Linked DNA regions of Larkinella insperata. The protein of the gene in region 2 interacts with the protein of the main gene of each other region in a pairwise test. Links are inferred from orthologs where the notes say so. Each region holds a gene or a part of one and is shown on either strand. Other genes may lie near its edges.

Region 1 (8,590 bases), 1.6 Mb from region 2 along the record:
GATTGACCCGCAACGGGGCCGGTCCCGGAATGGCCCGGTCCTGGTTGAGGCCGCTCGTCCAGCGAACTTCCGGATACGCCGAACTGGGCATGGCCACCTGGGGGCGCGGATTGCCCGCCGTGCTAAAGCCGTTTAGCGGGGTGACGAGCCGGTACGCCAGGCTGTCGCCATCGGCATCGGATGCTCCGAAATCAAACGAAAAAGGTTGGTTGATGCAGATGTAATCGCCCTGGACGGTACGGAAGGAGGGCGATGAGTTGATAAAGTCGGCTCCATTGCCGGTTCGCTGGGCCGGAAATTCCAGGTAAAAAGTAGAACCGGCGTTGCCGGGGTTCTGAATGTTGCTGATGGAGTTGTTGCGGCAGCAGCGCTCCCAGACCATGTAATACCCGCGGGGATCGTTAAAAGCGTTTAACGTAAAAATCACCAGCCCGGAATATTTCAGCAGCCGGGTCCGGAGGGTCGGCAGGGCGCATTCGGGTTTGGTGTAATTGACGTACTGCGACGACACCATGGGCAGGTCAACTACCCCGATAAAGGCATTGTCGCTCTTGCGGTAAATGAAGACGGAAACGAAAGGGTCTTCGGCACCCGGGTTGCCGTTCAGATCGTCGAAGTAGAGGTTAAGGTTGATTTGATGGGTATACGGATTTTGGTTGGTGAGCCGTTTCAACTCCAATTCTCCACCAACGATGTGCGTGGCCGAAGCCGTTAAAGCCAGCCCAAACCAGCACCACACAAGCCAACTCCACCAGACTGTCTTCCGATAAAACTGTTTCATTCAAATACGAATAGGGTTGTTGAAACCAAAATACGGTGCTTAATTTACAGAATTTATTAGAGTTTATTATGTCAGGAAAGACCCAAAAGAAGACACAACGGTTGCAAGCTGTTCGCATTGATGACGTTGCCGCCGAGGGAAAGTGTCTGGTTCGTACGGAAGAAGGAGTCATATTTGTAGAAGGTCGCCTGGGTGGGCCGGTAGCCGCGCCGGGCGACGTGGTCGATCTGCGGATTGTCAAACAGAAAAAGCAGTACCGGGAAGCCGTCGTTGAAAAAATACACAGTTACGGACCCAGCAGGGCCGAGCCGTTCTGCCCACACTTTGGCACCTGCGGAGGCTGCAAGTGGCAGCACATCCGGTACGACGAACAATTGCGTTTCAAGGGCCAGCAGGCCGCCGACCACCTGAGCCGCATCGGTAAGGTGCAGTTGCCGCCGGTACTGCCAACGCTGGCGTCCGCCGAGACCCGGTATTACCGCAACAAACTCGAATTTACCTGCGCCGACGGCCGCTGGATTACGGAAGATGAAATTCGTTCGGGTACATCGGTCGACAAACGGGCGGTTGGCTTCCACATTCCGAAGCGTTTTGATAAAATTTTACCCATTGTGCATTGTTTCCTCCAGCCCGACCCGTCGAACGCTATTCGGCTGGCGGTGGCAGCGTATGCTTTTGAGCACGGGCTGACGATGTACAACCTGAACACACACGTCGGTTTTCTGCGCACGGTGATTATTCGCACGGCATCGACGGGGCAGGTGATGGTGAACGTGCAGGTGGCCGAAGACCGTCCGGAAGAACTCAAGGGGCTGATGGAGATGTTGAAACAGACTTTCCCGCAGATTACCTCGCTGAATTACATCCTGAACCAAAAGCTGAACGACTCTTACCAGGATCAGGAAGTGATCCCGTATTGGGGCAAACCCTACATCGAGGAACAGATGGACGCAGGCAGCGGCCAACCCTTAACGTTTCGGGTGGGGCCGAAATCGTTCTACCAGACCAACGCCGGCCAGGCGTTCGAACTGTACAAGATTACGCGGGAATGGGCGGGACTGACGGGTTCGGAGCGGGTCTATGACCTGTATACCGGCACTGGCACCATTGCGTTGTTTGTGGCCCGCCAGGCCCGTCAGGTGCTCGGTATCGAGTACGTGGAGTCGGCGGTGGAAGATGCCCGCGTCAATGCTTCGATCAACGGCATTCAGAACGCGGAATTTCTGGCGGGAGATATGGGGAAAATCCTGACCCCGGCGCTGTTTGATCAGTACGGCAAACCGGATGTGGTGATTACTGACCCGCCCCGCGCCGGAATGGACGAAGCCGTCACCCGAAACCTGCTTCAGGCGGCTCCCCAGCGCATTGTGTACGTGAGTTGCAACACCGCCACGCAGGCCCGCGACCTGGCCATTCTGGATGAATTGTACGAAGTAAAAGCCGTGCAGCCCGTTGACATGTTTCCGCACACGCATCACGTCGAGAATGTCGTGAAGCTGGAAAAGAGGAATTAAGAATTAAGAGTTAAAAGTGAAGAGTTAAATGCGTCAGCCAATTCTTCACTTTTAACTCTTAATTCTTAACTCAAAACGGTGTTTCCTGTTGGGAGGGATCGACGAAGCCGAAGTTGGTGAAGCCGCCCCCGCCCGGGTTGGGCGAATTGAGGTTGTTGGCTTTGCTCTTGACGATGCCGCCCTGACTTTCGAAGGATTGGGCGCCGGAAAGCTTGGGATCAAAGCCCGCCGACGGACCGCTGAACGGAGCCGGTGACTGTTGCGGCATAAAGAACGAGTCCAGGTCGGCAAACTTGGTGTATTTGCCCACGAAGCGCAGCTGAACGGTGTCCAGCGAGCCACTCCGGTTTTTCGCAATAATCACTTCACCCACGCCCGAAACCGAGTTGCCGTTTTCATCGGCGGTAATGCCGTAGTATTCTGGGCGGTACAAAAAGATTACCATGTCGGCATCCTGCTCGATAGAACCGGATTCCCGAAGGTCGGAGAGTTGCGGTTTCTTGTCGCCACCCCGGGTTTCGACGGCCCGGCTCAACTGCGAGAGCGCGATTACCGGCACGTTCAGTTCTTTGGCGAGGTTCTTCATCGCCCGAGAAATCGAGGCAATTTCCTGCTCCCGGTTTCCACCCATCTTCCCGGAGGTATCGCCCGACATGAGCTGGAGGTAGTCGATAACGACCATCTGAATGTCGTGCTGGGCTTTCAACCGGCGGCACTTGGCCCGCATTTCCAGAATCGAAAGGGCGGGGGTGTCGTCGATAAAGATGGGGGCTTCGGTCAGCCGCTGAATTTTATGGTGGAGCTGCGCCCACTCGTGCGGGGCCAGGTTTCCTTTCTTGATTTTTTCGCTGTCAATTTCGGCTTCGGCCGAGATAAGCCGGTTGACCAGCTGCACCGACGACATCTCGAGCGAGAAAATGGCGACGGCCTGCCCGAAATCGACGGCGGCATTGCGGAGTGCGCTGACGACGAAGGCCGTTTTACCCATACCGGGACGGGCGGCCAGAATGATCAATTCCGAACGTTGCCAGCCGGAGGTTAGCCGGTCGAGGGCACTGAAGCCGGACGGAACTCCCGTCAGGCCATCCTTCATGTTTTTCTTCTGCTCCAGTTCGTCCAGCGCCTGCCGCATGATGGTGCCCATGTCGGCGTAGTTCTTCCGGATGTTGGACTCCGAAATTCGGAACATCGACTGTTCAATCCGGTCGAGCAGGTTAAAAACGTCGGTAGTGTCCTCGTAGGCGTCCCGCTGGATTTCGTTGGCCACGGTAATGAGCGCCCGTTTGATGGAGGCTTCCGCGATGACGCGGGCGTGGTATTCGATGTTGGCCGCTGAGGTTACCCGGGTCGTGAGGTCGGTAATGTAACCGCCACCGCCAACTATTTCGATCTCGCCATTTTTACGCAGTTGCTGCGTAACCGTCAGCATATCAACCGGTTCGGCGTTGCCAAACAGCGTGACGATGGCGTTATAAATTCGTTGATTGGCTTCTTTGTAAAAACTTTCCGGCTTTAGGATGTCAATTACGGCGGAAAGAGCATCTTTCTCGATCATCAGGGCGCCCAGCACAGCCTCTTCCAGATCGACGGCCTGCGGTGGCAATTTTCCCAGACCCGTGGGCGTGAGCATGTGGTTTACACCATCGGACATACTGCGCCGATTGCCCATGTAAGGGGTCTTCCGGAAATTAGAGTTGGTAGGACGTTCGTTCTCCATTGCACTGCAAGTATAGCCAATCCTTGGTAGAATGAAAAGGCAACTGGTCGGTCCTCAGCGAAGGTGTGGCGGGAAACGGGAATAGTAAGTTCTTGGCTCTAAAGTACATATTCTTAACGGCCTGTCTGAAAAAAAAAGAAAAAAAGATGGTCGTTTTAGCGTACGGTTAGCGGTGAATCTGTCCGATGTGCAATTCTGCTTTTAGCGCATCTTCCGGAAAAAGATGGCTGAAATATGCAACTGATTAATCATGAAGAGATTGCATAAATTTGGCACGTTTGGGAGATAATTAATGATAATTTTTGTTGTTTAGTACGTATGAACTTCTAAATTTAGAAGGGAATTCGATTATTCACCCCCTAAAATATGCAGGAAGATTTGGTAGAAAAAGTAATAACGCTTGACAATGTTTCGCTCATCGACTTTCTGGGCGTTGAAAACAACAATATTAAGGAAGTTGCGGCCGCCTTTCCGATGAGCAAGATAATTTCCCGTGGTAACGAAATCCGCATTAAAGGAACGACCCCGGAAATTTCCCGCATTACTGACATTCTGGATTCGCTCATTGAGCACTACCAGCGGTACGGCAAGTTAACCCACGAAAACGTAAAAAGCTTTCTGAAAAATACGGAACGCGATCCGGCCGCAGTTGTGCAACCGGATGACAATGTGCTGGTTTACGGCACCAAAGGCGTGATTGTCCGGGCCAAAACCGCCAATCAGCAACGGCTGGTGGACGCGTCCGAAAAGTTTGATCTGGTGTTTGCGATTGGTCCGGCCGGAACGGGGAAAACCTACACGGCGGTGGCCATTGCGGTGCGGGCCCTGAAAAACAAGGAAGTTAAAAAAATCATCATAACCCGTCCGGCCGTTGAAGCCGGTGAAAACCTCGGCTTTTTGCCCGGCGATCTGAAGGAGAAAATCGATCCGTATCTGCGGCCGATTTACGACGCCCTGGACGACATGATTCCGGCCGAAAAGCTGAAAACGTACATAGAAAATCGGACCATTGAAATTGCTCCGCTGGCCTACATGCGCGGACGGACGCTCAACAATGCTTTTATTTTGCTGGACGAAGCGCAGAACACGACGCCGATGCAGATGAAAATGTTTCTGACGCGGATGGGGCCGAACTCAAAAGCCATGATTACAGGCGACCGTTCGCAGATTGACTTGCCCAAAAACCAGCGTTCGGGTTTGATCGAGGCCGTTGATCTTTTGCGGGATATCAAAGGAATTGAGTGCGTTGTACTCGACGGCAGCGACGTGGTACGCCACCGATTGGTTAAAGAAATCATCACGGCGTATGAACGGGCTGAAAAATAACCCCCTGCTTGCTGCACTGGGGCTCTGGCTTAGTTTTGGGCTGCTGGAAGCCCGGGCCCAAACGCCCGGGCTTCCCCAGCGTTGTGGCATTGAGCAGCGGGAGAAAATCCTCCAGCAACGCGATCCGCAACGGCTCGCCAGGCGCCAAAAGCTTAACGAACAGATTCAGGAGGTTATCAGCCACCAGAAAAACAAACCCAATTCGGCCCGGATCAGCGAAGTGATTTACCGCATCCCGGTGGTGGTGCACGTAGTGCATAACAACTCGTCGGGCTTCATTGGCGGGGCGAATAACCCCAACATTTCCGATGAGCAGATTGCTTCCCAGATCCGGGTTCTGAACGAAGACTACCGCCGGTTGCCCAATACCCGGGGATTTAACACCGATCCCATCGGCGCCGATACGGGAATTGAATTTTACCTGGCCGGCGTGGACCCCGACGGTTTTCAAACCACCGGTATTACCCGGAATTATTCGGATAAAACCAGTTTTAACGTGTACGATGGCAACAGCGGGGACGATGTGCTGCTCTCCGAAATTGCCTACTGGCCCAGCGACAAGTACCTGAACATCTGGGTAACGACGCTGCGAAACGATTACCTGGGCTATTCCCAGTTCCCGGAAGCCGACAACATTCCCGGTTTGAATCCGCAGGAAAACGAGCGGACGGACGGGGTCATTATCGACTACCGTTATTTTGGCAGCGACATCGGCGCGGTAACCAGCTCCATCTACCGGTATGGGCGGACAACCACGCACGAGGTTGGGCACTGGCTGGGGTTGATCCACACTTGGGGCGACACCTACTGCGGGGATGACTATTGCGACGATACGCCACCAACCGCCGAAGCCAACCAATCCACCCAATGTGTGGATCAGTATTCGAATTGCCGCGGCACCCGCACCCGCAACCTGATCGAGAATTACCTCGATTATACGCCTGACGCCTGCATGAACCTGTTTACGCTGGACCAAAAGGCGCGGATGCGGGCCGTGATTGAAACCAGCACCCGGCGGCAGCGGCTGGTGCGGTCGACGGAAACGTTGCCACAGACCGAAACACTGACCGTTACCGTGTCGCCGAACCCGATCAGTAATGCATCGGCATTGACGGTGAAGGTTTTACTGACCGGCTTTCAAACGTTTCAGGTTGATCTGATCGACCCGGCCGGACGGATCATCCGCACGCAGCAGTTTAAAGACTACCCAAGTTCTTCCATTGCCTTCCCGGTGCACACGCTGATTCCGGGTATTTATTTTGTGAAAGTGCATACCGATAAAGAAACTGTTGGAAAACGGTTGCTGATTCATTAGTACTTTTACCGGTCAGTATATAGCCTTTCGGGCAAGGGGGCGGTGCCGGAAAAACGGAGCGCTTACCTGCTGAGATCGTAAACTGAATTCGGTGAAACTGAACCTATCCGCCGTATGATTGAAGTTATTCAAATAAACAACCCGACTGCAATGCAGCAGGTCTTTGCCATTCGCGAGGAGGTGTTTGTTCGGGAACAGAACGTACCGGCCGAAGATGAGTACGATGAGTTCGAGTCGATAAGCCGTCATTTTATGGCCCTTTGCGACGGAACACCCTGCGGAACGGCCCGGTGGCGCAAAACCTCGAACGGCATCAAGCTGGAACGGTTTGCCGTGCGCGCCCCGTTTCGCGGAAAAGGAGTCGGGCAGGCGCTGGTGCAGGCCGTGCTCGACGATGTGTTCAGCCAGCAGCCGGAACCCATCGAATCCGTTTACCTGAATTCGCAGGTCACCGCCATGCCGCTGTACGCCAAATTTGGTTTCAAAGCCGTCGGACCGATGTTTGACGAGTGCGGCATTCAGCACTACAAGATGGTTTTACCACCTTCTTCATTTCCTGCCTGATGCTCCGCTGGAACGCATTTCCGTTTGTTCGCTACGTGCTTGCCCTGATGGGCGGTATTCTGGCGTATCTTCAATTTCCACAGTCAGGACATTTTGTAGTCTTATATTTGTTTGTCGTCACAAATGTATTTTTGATTTCCTTTTTGTGGAAAAGAAAACCGTTCGCGATTATAAAGGGTGTAAGTGGCTTGCTGATCCTGAGTGGAATGGGCTGGCTGGTTACGGCGTTGCACACGGCGGCTAACGCGCCAACCAATTTGATTCACCTTCAGCAACCGGTCCGGGCTTACCGGGCGGTAGTCAGTTCGCAGGCCGAAAACCGGGCGAAGACCTTCCGGCTGGAACTGGAGGTGAAGACCGTGCTGACCGACAGCGCCTGGCAACCGGCGAGCGGTCGGCTGATCGTCTACCTCGACAAGACGGTTCCTAAAAAGCCACGGTACGGCGACCTCTGGCTCGTTCGGGGGGCGCCCCGAACCATTGACCCTCCTCTGAACCCGGGCGAATTTAATTACAAACGGCACCTGGCTAACCGGGGCATTTACCACCAGCAATACCTGCGATCAACGGACCGCGTGGTGGTGGGGTATCACCCCGAAAACCGGCTAACGGCGCTGGCTTACGGGGTCAACGACTGGGCCGACAGCGTTTTTACCGGTCACCTGGGGCGCGGGCCGGAGTTCGCCATCGTCAAAGCCATGATCTTGGGCGTCCGCGACGGGATTGATACCGACCTGCAGCAGGCGTATTCAGCCGCGGGAGCGGTGCACGTTTTATCCGTTTCGGGACTGCACGTAGGCGTTTTGTTTGCGGCCCTGAGTTTTGCGCTGGCTTTCCTGAAGCGAAACCGCCACGGAAAGTTTCTGTTCGCGGTTCTGATGCTGGGGCTACTCTGGTTTTATGCGCTGATGACCGGTTTTTCGGCCCCGGTGCTGCGCTCGGCCTTCATGTTTTCGCTGCTGCTGATCGGGCAAACCATCGGCCGGGCCAACAACCCGTTGAATACCCTGGCGGCATCCGCGTTCCTGATACTGCTGATCGATCCGTACGCCCTTATGACCGCCGGTTTCCAGCTTTCGTACTTGGCCGTGTGCGGTCTGATCCTCTGGCACCGCAGCCTTTATCAGAGCTACACCTTCCGCTACCGCTGGTCCGACTGGCTTTGGCAACTCACGGCCGTAGCCCTGGTGGCCCAGTTGCTGACGTTTCCGTTGGGCGTCTTTTACTTTCACCAGTTTCCGACCTACTTCTGGCTAGCCAATCCGGTGGTGATTCCGCTTTCTTCGCTGGTGCTGATTCTGGCGATGGGCGTGCTGGTGGTGGGGTGGATCCCGTACGTGGGTTTCGGGGTCGGAAAACTGCTGTTCGGTTCG
Region 2 (8,601 bases):
CAGGCGTGGAGCCTTTCCATCCCCGTACAGGTCACCGCCTTTCACGCGGGCGGTCAGAACATCAGCAGCCCGCTGCCCGTCCGGACGGCGTTGAATGCCGCCGGGAGCCTGAGCCTGACGTGGCAGAATCCGACACCTGGATTGGTCCGTTCCGCCCGACTGGACACTTACCTGGTGGGCTACTCCGAAAACGCTGACAAACCGTCTTCCGGTGGGGCTCTTTACCCCAACCTGACCGTCCATCTGAAGCCCGTCACGGTTTTGCTTAGCTACTGGAACGGCAACCTCTACCGGGCTGACCTGGGCGGAGATCTTTACCAGAGTTACACGCGCCGGTACAACAGCACCTACCGGGAGCCTCACCGGCGGCTGTTGATCGCTCGGTTTCTGAAGGATGTAAAAATAACGGACGGCCTGGGGGTGACCGTCCGGTTCGAACCGCACTATGATCTGGCGAATCACCTATTTGAGCATTCGGAAGGAGTTTACATCTGGTTTGGCCGGTAAACGCTTACTCACCTGATCCGGGATAGGCCGGTCGGGCCACCGGCACCCGGCCCGAATCCTCCTGGTAGATCACCGGAAAGCCCAGACACTCCCGTTCTATGGTACGGATGGGCACTGGCGTGTTTTTTTCGACCACGGCCAGAATCGCCCACTCGCCCTCCTGGGTCGTCGTCACTCCGCTCCGGATCACCTGCGGATGATGCAGATGCACTGAAGCGGCTAAATCTCCCAGATTGGGCGGTTGCTCGGTTTTGGGGCGGCCCGGAATGTGAACGATCTGATCCATAACTAGCTGGTTAAATACAAGTTGTATTTACTAAGGTACAAGCGGCTGGTGGTTTCTGCAACCTTCGTCCAAACTTCCGCTTAAATTGGAAAAGCCTGAAACTGCCGGCACACACCACCAAAATCGCAGGCGGTGGTCGTCCGGCCATCTCCTGCAAACAGAAGCGCCACGGGCCGGCCGGTATCCACGTCCAGAATCACCGATCCCGAATCGCCGGGCATACTGAACGGTTTGCTTTCGTCTTCGCTCACAATTTCAACGGTATCGTTGAACGTCGCGATCCGTGGGGATGTGCGGGTTCCGTAGTTGATTTGCACGCCGTTGACGCGGGTCGCCGTGACAATGCCGGTAGTAACGCCGGTGGTTCGTCCGGATTTGATCACCCGCATACCGGGAACGGCTGCGGCTACTTTTGGTTCGTACTTGTCGATCCCCAGAATGGCACCTTTGCGAATCAGGCTTTCGTCGGCCACCACGGCAATAGCCGCATCAAACACGTTCACCACCGGATCAATGCGGGTGGCGGGAAACTGAATGGGAATGAAGGCACTCAGGGCGGCAAAAACGTCGTTGGGACTCGTCGGCGCTACTTCCGGCCCCGGCTGCACAACGGCGGTTCCGATGGTCAGCCGGTTGGTATCGGCCAGAACGTGGTTGTTACTCAGGACAAAGACCTGCTTGGACCCGCTGACCGTCCGTTGCAGAAAGCACCCCAGCGTACCGACAAAGGATTCGTTCAGGGGAGCAATGGAAACGCCCCCGACAATGGGCCGCTGTTTGCTGCGGTGATCGTCGACGGTGGTGGCGGCCAAGGCTTCGGCTTTGCTCAGCGCCAGTTGAATCGGCAACGGCTCTACATCGACTTCAATGCCCTGAAAACTCCGGGTGATGGCGGGCGTGTTAGCGCCCAGATCCAGCTTGTCGAACACGTACACCTTCAACACAAAATTATCCTTGACGGGCTTGCCTCCCCTGATCCGAATACCAACGCCGGAAGCGTGCACGTTCGACAAGGGTGTAGCAAATGCCGAAACGCCACCCCTGGCGGAAAACGCGTTCAGGATGGTGCTGCCTTCCTCAAACTGCGATTCGATCTCGGTTTGAACCCGCTCTTCCAGTTCGTTGCGGTATTCCCGCAGCGCTGCCAATACTTCGTTGTAGCTAGCCATGCTGTTAAAATTTAAGAATTTGGGGTCATTGCTGACCACCAACGACGTTAAAAACCGTTTACTCGTGTGAAGCGGAATACGAAATACCAAAAAAAAGAAAGAGAAAATTACCCGTCCGAAGAGGGTTTTTCCCCGGATAAATGTCTTATTGATGTCGGTTTTGTAGACACCGTTAGTTTCTTAAGAACACCGTAGTATCGGTACAGGTTTTATGGTTTGCGGCTTATTCTAGTCTATTTTTGTTCATGATCAAAAAAATCCTGCTGGCGCTGTTGGGCGTATGTATTGTGCTGGGCATCTGGTTCCACGAACTAATCGGTTACGGCTGGATGCAGGCCAAAGGTCAATTCCGGATTTTATGGAACACCCGCCCCGTTGAAGAGGTGCTGGCGGACGCGTCGTTTCCAGATTCGCTCAAACGAAAAATTGAACTAATTCAGGAAATTAAACGTTATTCGGTTGATTCTTTGGGGATTAATCCTTCGAACAACTATACAACATTTTATGACCAGCACGGGCAACCCATTTTGTGGGTGGTCGTTGCTTCGGAGAAATACCGGCTTGCGGCCAGAGAATGGAGGTTTCCGATCATCGGCACTTTTGCCTACAAGGGTTTCTTCGAAAAGGACCGCGCCGACCAGGAGTTAAATGCGTTGAAACAGGAGAATTACGACACGCGTCTGAACGAAGTATCTGCCTGGTCAACCTTAGGATTTTTCCGCGATCCGATCCTTTCGTCAATGCTGAAACGGTCGGAAGGACAACTGGCGGAATTAATTATTCACGAGCTGACGCACGGCACGTTGTTTGTAAAGGATAACCTGGAATACAACGAAAACCTGGCGGATTTTGTCGGTGAATACGGAGCGTTGAAATTTTTAACCCAGAAGTACGGTGCCAACTCACCGGAAGCGCTGGGTTACCTGGATGCTAAGCAGTACGGCGAAAAATACGACGAGCATATTCTGCGCGGTACCCAAAAACTGGATAGTTTGTACGCTACTTACAACCTCCAAACGCCCAATCGGGTCAGGGAGAGTAAGAAGTGGCAGTTGATCGACCGGATTGTGGAAACCGTGGATACGCTGAAAACCAGACCGCCGGTCGGAAAACCGAATCCTAAAAAACGTCGGTTTACGCAACAGAATCTCCCCAATAACGCGTACTTCGTAGCGTACAAAACCTACCGGCAACAACAAAACCGTTTCCGGCGCGAATTTGAGGAGAAGTTTAACAGCAACTTTAACCAGTACCTGACGTATTTGAAAAAGACGTACCCGTCCTTATAAATTTTAGCAGTTGAACGGGCTTTTTTGTCGGTTCAAGCGTTTATCGTACTAAATACCTATCTCTAATCCTGAACTTTGCGGGGCCATGGGTCAAGCGATTATGAAAAAAGTTATTCTCATCCTGTCCATCATAACCACCGCTGCCTTATCGCAGGTGGCGCTGAAACCGGAAAATGCGTACCGGCGCGTGAACAATACCAGTTTCGGAGCCGGTGAACATTTGGAATACAAGGTTCACTACGGTATTTTCAACGCGGCCGAAGCAACGGTCGATGTGGCGCCGACGGTCTACAAGGTCAACGAACGTCCTTGTTACCGGGTGAACGTCTATGGTCGTACAGTGGGTGCTTTCGATCTGATCACCCGCATCCGCAACACCTGGCGGTCTTACATTGATACGACCGCGATTTTACCGCAGAAATTTTTCCAGCATATTGAAGAAGGCAACCACCGCAAGGAAGAGAACGTTACTTTTAACCACTTCGCCAACACCGTCCGGTCGGAGGAAAAAACCGATAAGGACGTGTTTAAGGTGCCCGACAACGTTCACGACGTCATCAGCGGCTATTACTACCTGCGCACCATCGACTTCAACCGCGTCAATACGGGCCAGGTAATCGAAGTACCCGCCTTTTTCGACGATCAGGTTTACAACATGAAGGTGCGTTACCGCGGCCGCGAAGTTATCAAAACCAAGTTCGGTCACATCAACGTGCTTAAACTCAACCCGCTTCTGCCGGAAAACAAACTGTTCAAAGGCGAAGACGCGATTAAAATCTGGGTTTCGGACGACGCCAACAAGGTTCCGGTGAAAGTTGAAGTGGAGCTCTGGGTTGGCTCGATGGAAATGGACCTGAAAAGCCACTCCGGCCTGCGCAACGAACTCAAGTTTTTCAAACGCTAATGACAACGGGCTTCGGCCCGTTTTTTTTTGCCCAACCGGCTGCGCAACCCGCGAACGAAAGCCCGGACGTACGTGAAAAAGCGGGGCAGGTGATTGTACGAAATTTCGGTGTACAACCGGCTCTCGGCCCCAAAACTCCGGTAGTATGCCTTGACCGACTCTGCGCCCACGGCTGGGCTTTCAAAATCGAATTCCAGCGGTGTTCCGGCAAATTCCTCCACGAGCCGGTTGATCATCCACAACCGGGCCTGCTGCTTCCGCCCCGCAACCGACGCCCCGTTGAACAGGTAGATGATCCGGTTAGCGTCCATTACGAACACCCCACCGGCTTCCGGCATTTGTTCCCCTTCTTTGCGGGCCATCCAGATGCGCACCAATCCCCGCTGGTGCAACCCATCGACGGCCTGGGCAAAGCGGTCGTAAATCGTTAAATCCAGGTCGATACCGCCAACGGCTTTCTCTTCATTGTGCGTGCGGTGCAATTGAATCAACGGCCGGACATCCCGACTTTCCTCCACCACCCAAGCCGTATTTCTCGCCCGGTTGAGGTTACTTTTCCGGTCTGTGGCGTATCCTTTGTAAATCTCGGCGTACGGTTTGTCTAACGGCAACACGTGATTGCTGCGCTTGACGAGCGGCAACCCGGCCGGAAAAGACAGCTCGTGCTCGTTTTTCTCGTTGAACCGGTAGGACACTACCCACTTAACGTGCCGATTCAGCAGCTTCCAGAATTCAGGAAAGACGGTTTGCAGATCAACGCCACTCCGGCTGAAAACGCCCAGTTGTTGGCAATAGTCGGGCTGAAAAGCGTACCGGATGCCGTACTTTTTTTTGTAAACTACCGGCATCACGGCCACATACCCCCCCTGTTCTTCGGCCACGATACCGCCCCAATACGGTGCTTTGTCGCCGGTCGTCAGGGCGTCCAGGTACCACGAAGCCGCGTAAACCAGGCGCTGCGACGATGCCCGTACGCAATCATCCCAGCGATCCGGATCCAGCGCGGAGCGGTCGAGGTAGCGAATGATCATCGGCGCCAAAACGTTTGGTGTAGCCACTTTTTGATTTGGTGCAAAAACCGCACCGGCCCCGGCAACCGGTTGCTCACCAGCCGAACATACGACTCCGGTTCCGCCCCAAACCCCCGGTTAAACGCGGCCAGACTCTCTACTTCGGGGCTTTCGAAGTCAAACCAAACGGGTTGTCCGGCGTACTCCCGGATAAACTGGTCCAGAATGACGGTCCGGGCATTGCCCTTCCGGCCCTCCGGGCTGGCCGAGCAGAACAGGTGAATCACCCGGTTTGCATCCGTCACCAGCAAATTCCCCGCTTCAATCCGGCCGTTGCGCCGGGCCACCCGGATACGGACCTGCTGCCGTTCCTGCAACACCGCCACCAACCGCTGAAGCTTCGCGTATGCATCCTTCGCAACCTGCCCAATGCCAGTGGTATTATACGTTCGAAACAACTCGATCAGCGGAGTAATGTCGCCGGTTTCCGTGAATTCCCAGCCTTGCCGCAAACCGTGTTTGAGGTTCCATTTCTGGCCGTTCGAGTACCCGGCGGCCAATTCAACATACGGTTTTTGCAGATTCAGCACATGGTTGGTCATCGGGACCAGTTGCCCGGCTTCAGCGGTCAGGCTGGACGTATTTGCGGCCTGAAACTGATAGGAAGGAACGTAACGGATGTGTTGCTGCAGCACGCGCAGAAAGCGAGCGATCACCGTTGCATCGGGCGTTTCGTTGGCGGCAAATAGGCCTAACTGGTGACAAAAAAGAGGCTGAATGATGGCTTTCACCCCGTACCGTGGGCGAACGGGCAACGGCATTACCCGCTCATACTCACCTTCCACCAGGAGTTTCCAATCCGGCGATACTACATCCAGATACCAGGAAAACGCGTAGATGAGCCGGTGCGGGGAGTTCGCGATGCACCGGTCGTAGGCATTAACGTCGATCTGTTGGCGGGACAAATAGCGGACCAACGGCGTAGCGGTTTATCGTTTCTAGTTCAGAGTAAGAGAGACTCATTAAGTCACTTTCTCAGGAAACAATACCGACAAACGTTATTTCAACGATGCTTTCAATTTTTCGACGGTCTCGCGGATTTGGGGGTTGTTGCTCACCAGATCGCTGATGGTCTGGATGGCGTGAATTACCGTGCTGTGGTCGCGGCCACCGAAGTGGTAACCGATCGACTTCAGTGATAATTCCGTCTGTTCTTTTGCCAGGAACATGGCGATCTGGCGCGGAAAAACCGCTTCTTTCTTCCGGCTTTTGCTTTTCAGGTCCGCCACCGTGATGCTGAAATGATCAGCCACCACATCCTGAACAGTATCAATGGTTACTTCCTTGTCCGAATCGATCACGATGTTGCGGAGGGTACTTCGGGCCAGGTCCAGGTCAATTTCCCGGCGGTTGAGCGACGCCTGGGCCATCAGCGACACAATGACACCTTCCAGTTCCCGAACGTTCGTATTGATGCTGTGCGCCAGGTATTCAATAACGTTGTGCTCGATAAAAATCCCTTCGGCCTGGAGTTTTTTCTGGATGATCGCCGTCCGCGTTTCCAGGTCCGGCTGCTGGAGATCCGCCGTCAACCCCTGCTTGAACCGCGACTGAAGCCGATCCTGCATACCCTGCAAATCGCGGGGTGCCCGGTCGGAAGTCATGATGATCTGCTTCTTGGCGCCGTGCAGGTGGTTGAAAATGTGGAAGAACGTCTCCTGCGTTTTTTCCTTGCCCGCCCAGAACTGCACGTCATCGATGATCAGCACGTCGACCTGCATATAAAAGCTCATGAAATCGCGCAGCGAATCGGTCCGGATGGCGTTGATGAACTGGGTCGTAAACTTCTCGGAAGAGACGTAAAGAACGAACTTGTCCTGGTTGTTATTTTTGATGTAATTACCGACGGCCTGCACCAGGTGCGTTTTTCCCAACCCAACACCGCCGTAAATCATCAGCGGATTGAAAGCCGTGGTGCCCGGATTCTGCGCGATGGCAAACCCCGCCGAGCGGCCCAGCCGGTTGCAATCGCCCTCAACGAAATTATCAAACGTGTAGGCCGGGTTCAGGTAAGAATCCAGTTGCAGCGAGTCCAGATCCTTCATTTCGAACGGACTCTTCAGAATGTCGGCGTCGACGTTATCGGGCTTGGCGGTCTGGGGTGATTTTGTTGTCGGTACGTTTACCGTCAGCGGTTTGCTGCTTTCGTCGCCTTTATCGACAATGATGGAGTACTGCAACTGACCGTGGCGCCCGATGGCAAAGTCCAGGGCTTTCCGGAGCAAATGAATATAGTTCTCCTCCAGCCATTCGTAGAAGAACTGGCTCGGGACCTGGATGGTTAGTTCGCTGCCATTCAGGCGCAGGGGAACAATGGGCTCAAACCAGGTCCGGAAACTCTGGTCAGAGATGTTCTCCTGAATCACCTGCAGGCAACGGTTCCAGACCGTCACTGCTTCGCGCTGTATGCCGGGTACGGGTATGCTCACTGTTACATTCTGCCAATTCAAAAGCCAATTACCCGAGGATACTTAGCCCGGTGGGTAAAAAAAGGGAGACAAAAGTAGGAAAAAAATCAGAGCTGACAAGGCCGATTGTAAACTCTGTATGGATAAAAATACAGGCAAAATTTTTGCTGGTCAAGCCAGGGAAATAGATTATAGGAATAATGCAACGTCACGACCAATGGCAACCGCAATGCCGGTGGCTTTACTCCAAAAAGACCTAACTTTGAAAAAAACGACCGGATCGCTTGAGCGTTAACGGGTTAAAACAAGTGGTTTTTTTGGCGAAGAAGCGTTATAGAGCTGGTAAATTGATCTACGGACCAGGCTTTCAGCCCTTAAGACTGCCCGTTGGAATGATCCAGCCATTTTATGCACTGAGAACCATGACCGATTTTAATCTAAAAGAAATGTTTCCGCCGGTTTCTAAGGCGCAGTGGACGCAGCAGGTGGTTGCCGACCTGAAAGGCAAACCGTTTGAGTCCCTGAAGCGAACCAGTCCGGAAGGAATTGAAATTGAACCTTTTTATACTGCCGAAGATCGCGACGGGTTGCCCCAGGCAGCCGATCAAACCGTAGCGGGCCGGTCGCCGGGCTGGCTGACGGTGACCCGCATCCGGTTTCGTTCCGCAGGCGATACCAACACCGCCCTGCGCGACGCCCTGGCCAGCGGGGCCGACGGGGTGCTGCTGGATCTGACCGGTTTAAATAAGGCCGATACCGATTGGAAACGCCTGCTGAACGGCCTGAAGCTGAGCGAAAACCCGATCTGGTTTCAGACGGATGGCCTGGCCCAGACGCTGGTCGCTAAGTTGCGGGAGTTTCTGCCCTACCAGCTGAAGGGCGGTATTTTCGAGGAGCCTTTTTTTCGTTATCTCCGGTTTGGCACGCCCCCCGGCGACCGCCTTGCTCAACTGGCCGAAGCCACCCGC

Evidence for each region.
Region 1: the proteins of dnaA (region 2) and dnaB interact in binary tests that used the Escherichia coli proteins (3 or more experiments, as listed by UniProt). The link is inferred for Larkinella insperata from one-to-one orthologs.

What each region holds. Positions count from the first base shown.
Region 1 is NZ_CP110973.1:5,227,153-5,235,742, reverse strand. The notes cover bases 1,690-4,668. They hold dnaB (replicative DNA helicase), read right to left. Parts: upstream 4,013-4,668; coding sequence 2,366-4,012; downstream 1,690-2,365. Other genes in these bases: OQ371_RS21050 (PhoH family protein), read left to right, coding at 4,391-4,668; rlmD (23S rRNA (uracil(1939)-C(5))-methyltransferase RlmD), read left to right, coding at 1,690-2,295. In the rest of the region: OQ371_RS21065 (T9SS type B sorting domain-containing protein), read right to left, coding at 1-781; more of rlmD, read left to right, coding at 850-1,689; more of OQ371_RS21050, read left to right, coding at 4,669-5,338; OQ371_RS21045 (M43 family zinc metalloprotease), read left to right, coding at 5,319-6,653; OQ371_RS21040 (GNAT family N-acetyltransferase), read left to right, coding at 6,768-7,217; OQ371_RS21035 (ComEC/Rec2 family competence protein), read left to right, coding at 7,217-8,590. UniProt on the Escherichia coli protein: The main replicative DNA helicase, it participates in initiation and elongation during chromosome replication. Travels ahead of the DNA replisome, separating dsDNA into templates for DNA synthesis.
Region 2 is NZ_CP110973.1:3,613,388-3,621,988, reverse strand. The notes cover bases 5,429-8,418. They hold dnaA (chromosomal replication initiator protein DnaA), read right to left. Parts: upstream 7,634-8,418; coding sequence 6,224-7,633; downstream 5,429-6,223. Other genes in these bases: OQ371_RS14490 (methylmalonyl-CoA mutase family protein), read left to right, coding at 8,056-8,418; OQ371_RS14495 (hypothetical protein), read left to right, coding at 7,773-7,928; OQ371_RS14505 (GNAT family N-acetyltransferase), read right to left, coding at 5,429-6,142. Outside these bases: OQ371_RS14535 (lipid A deacylase), read left to right, coding at 1-507; OQ371_RS14530 (hypothetical protein), read right to left, coding at 512-793; OQ371_RS14525 (Nal1-like putative serine protease), read right to left, coding at 874-1,962; OQ371_RS14520 (aminopeptidase), read left to right, coding at 2,208-3,251; OQ371_RS14515 (DUF3108 domain-containing protein), read left to right, coding at 3,352-4,155; OQ371_RS14510 (GNAT family N-acetyltransferase), read right to left, coding at 4,152-5,186; more of OQ371_RS14505, read right to left, coding at 5,183-5,428; more of OQ371_RS14490, read left to right, coding at 8,419-8,601. UniProt on the Escherichia coli protein: Plays an essential in the initiation and regulation of chromosomal replication. Binds in an ATP-dependent fashion to the origin of replication (oriC) to initiate formation of the DNA replication initiation complex once per cell cycle.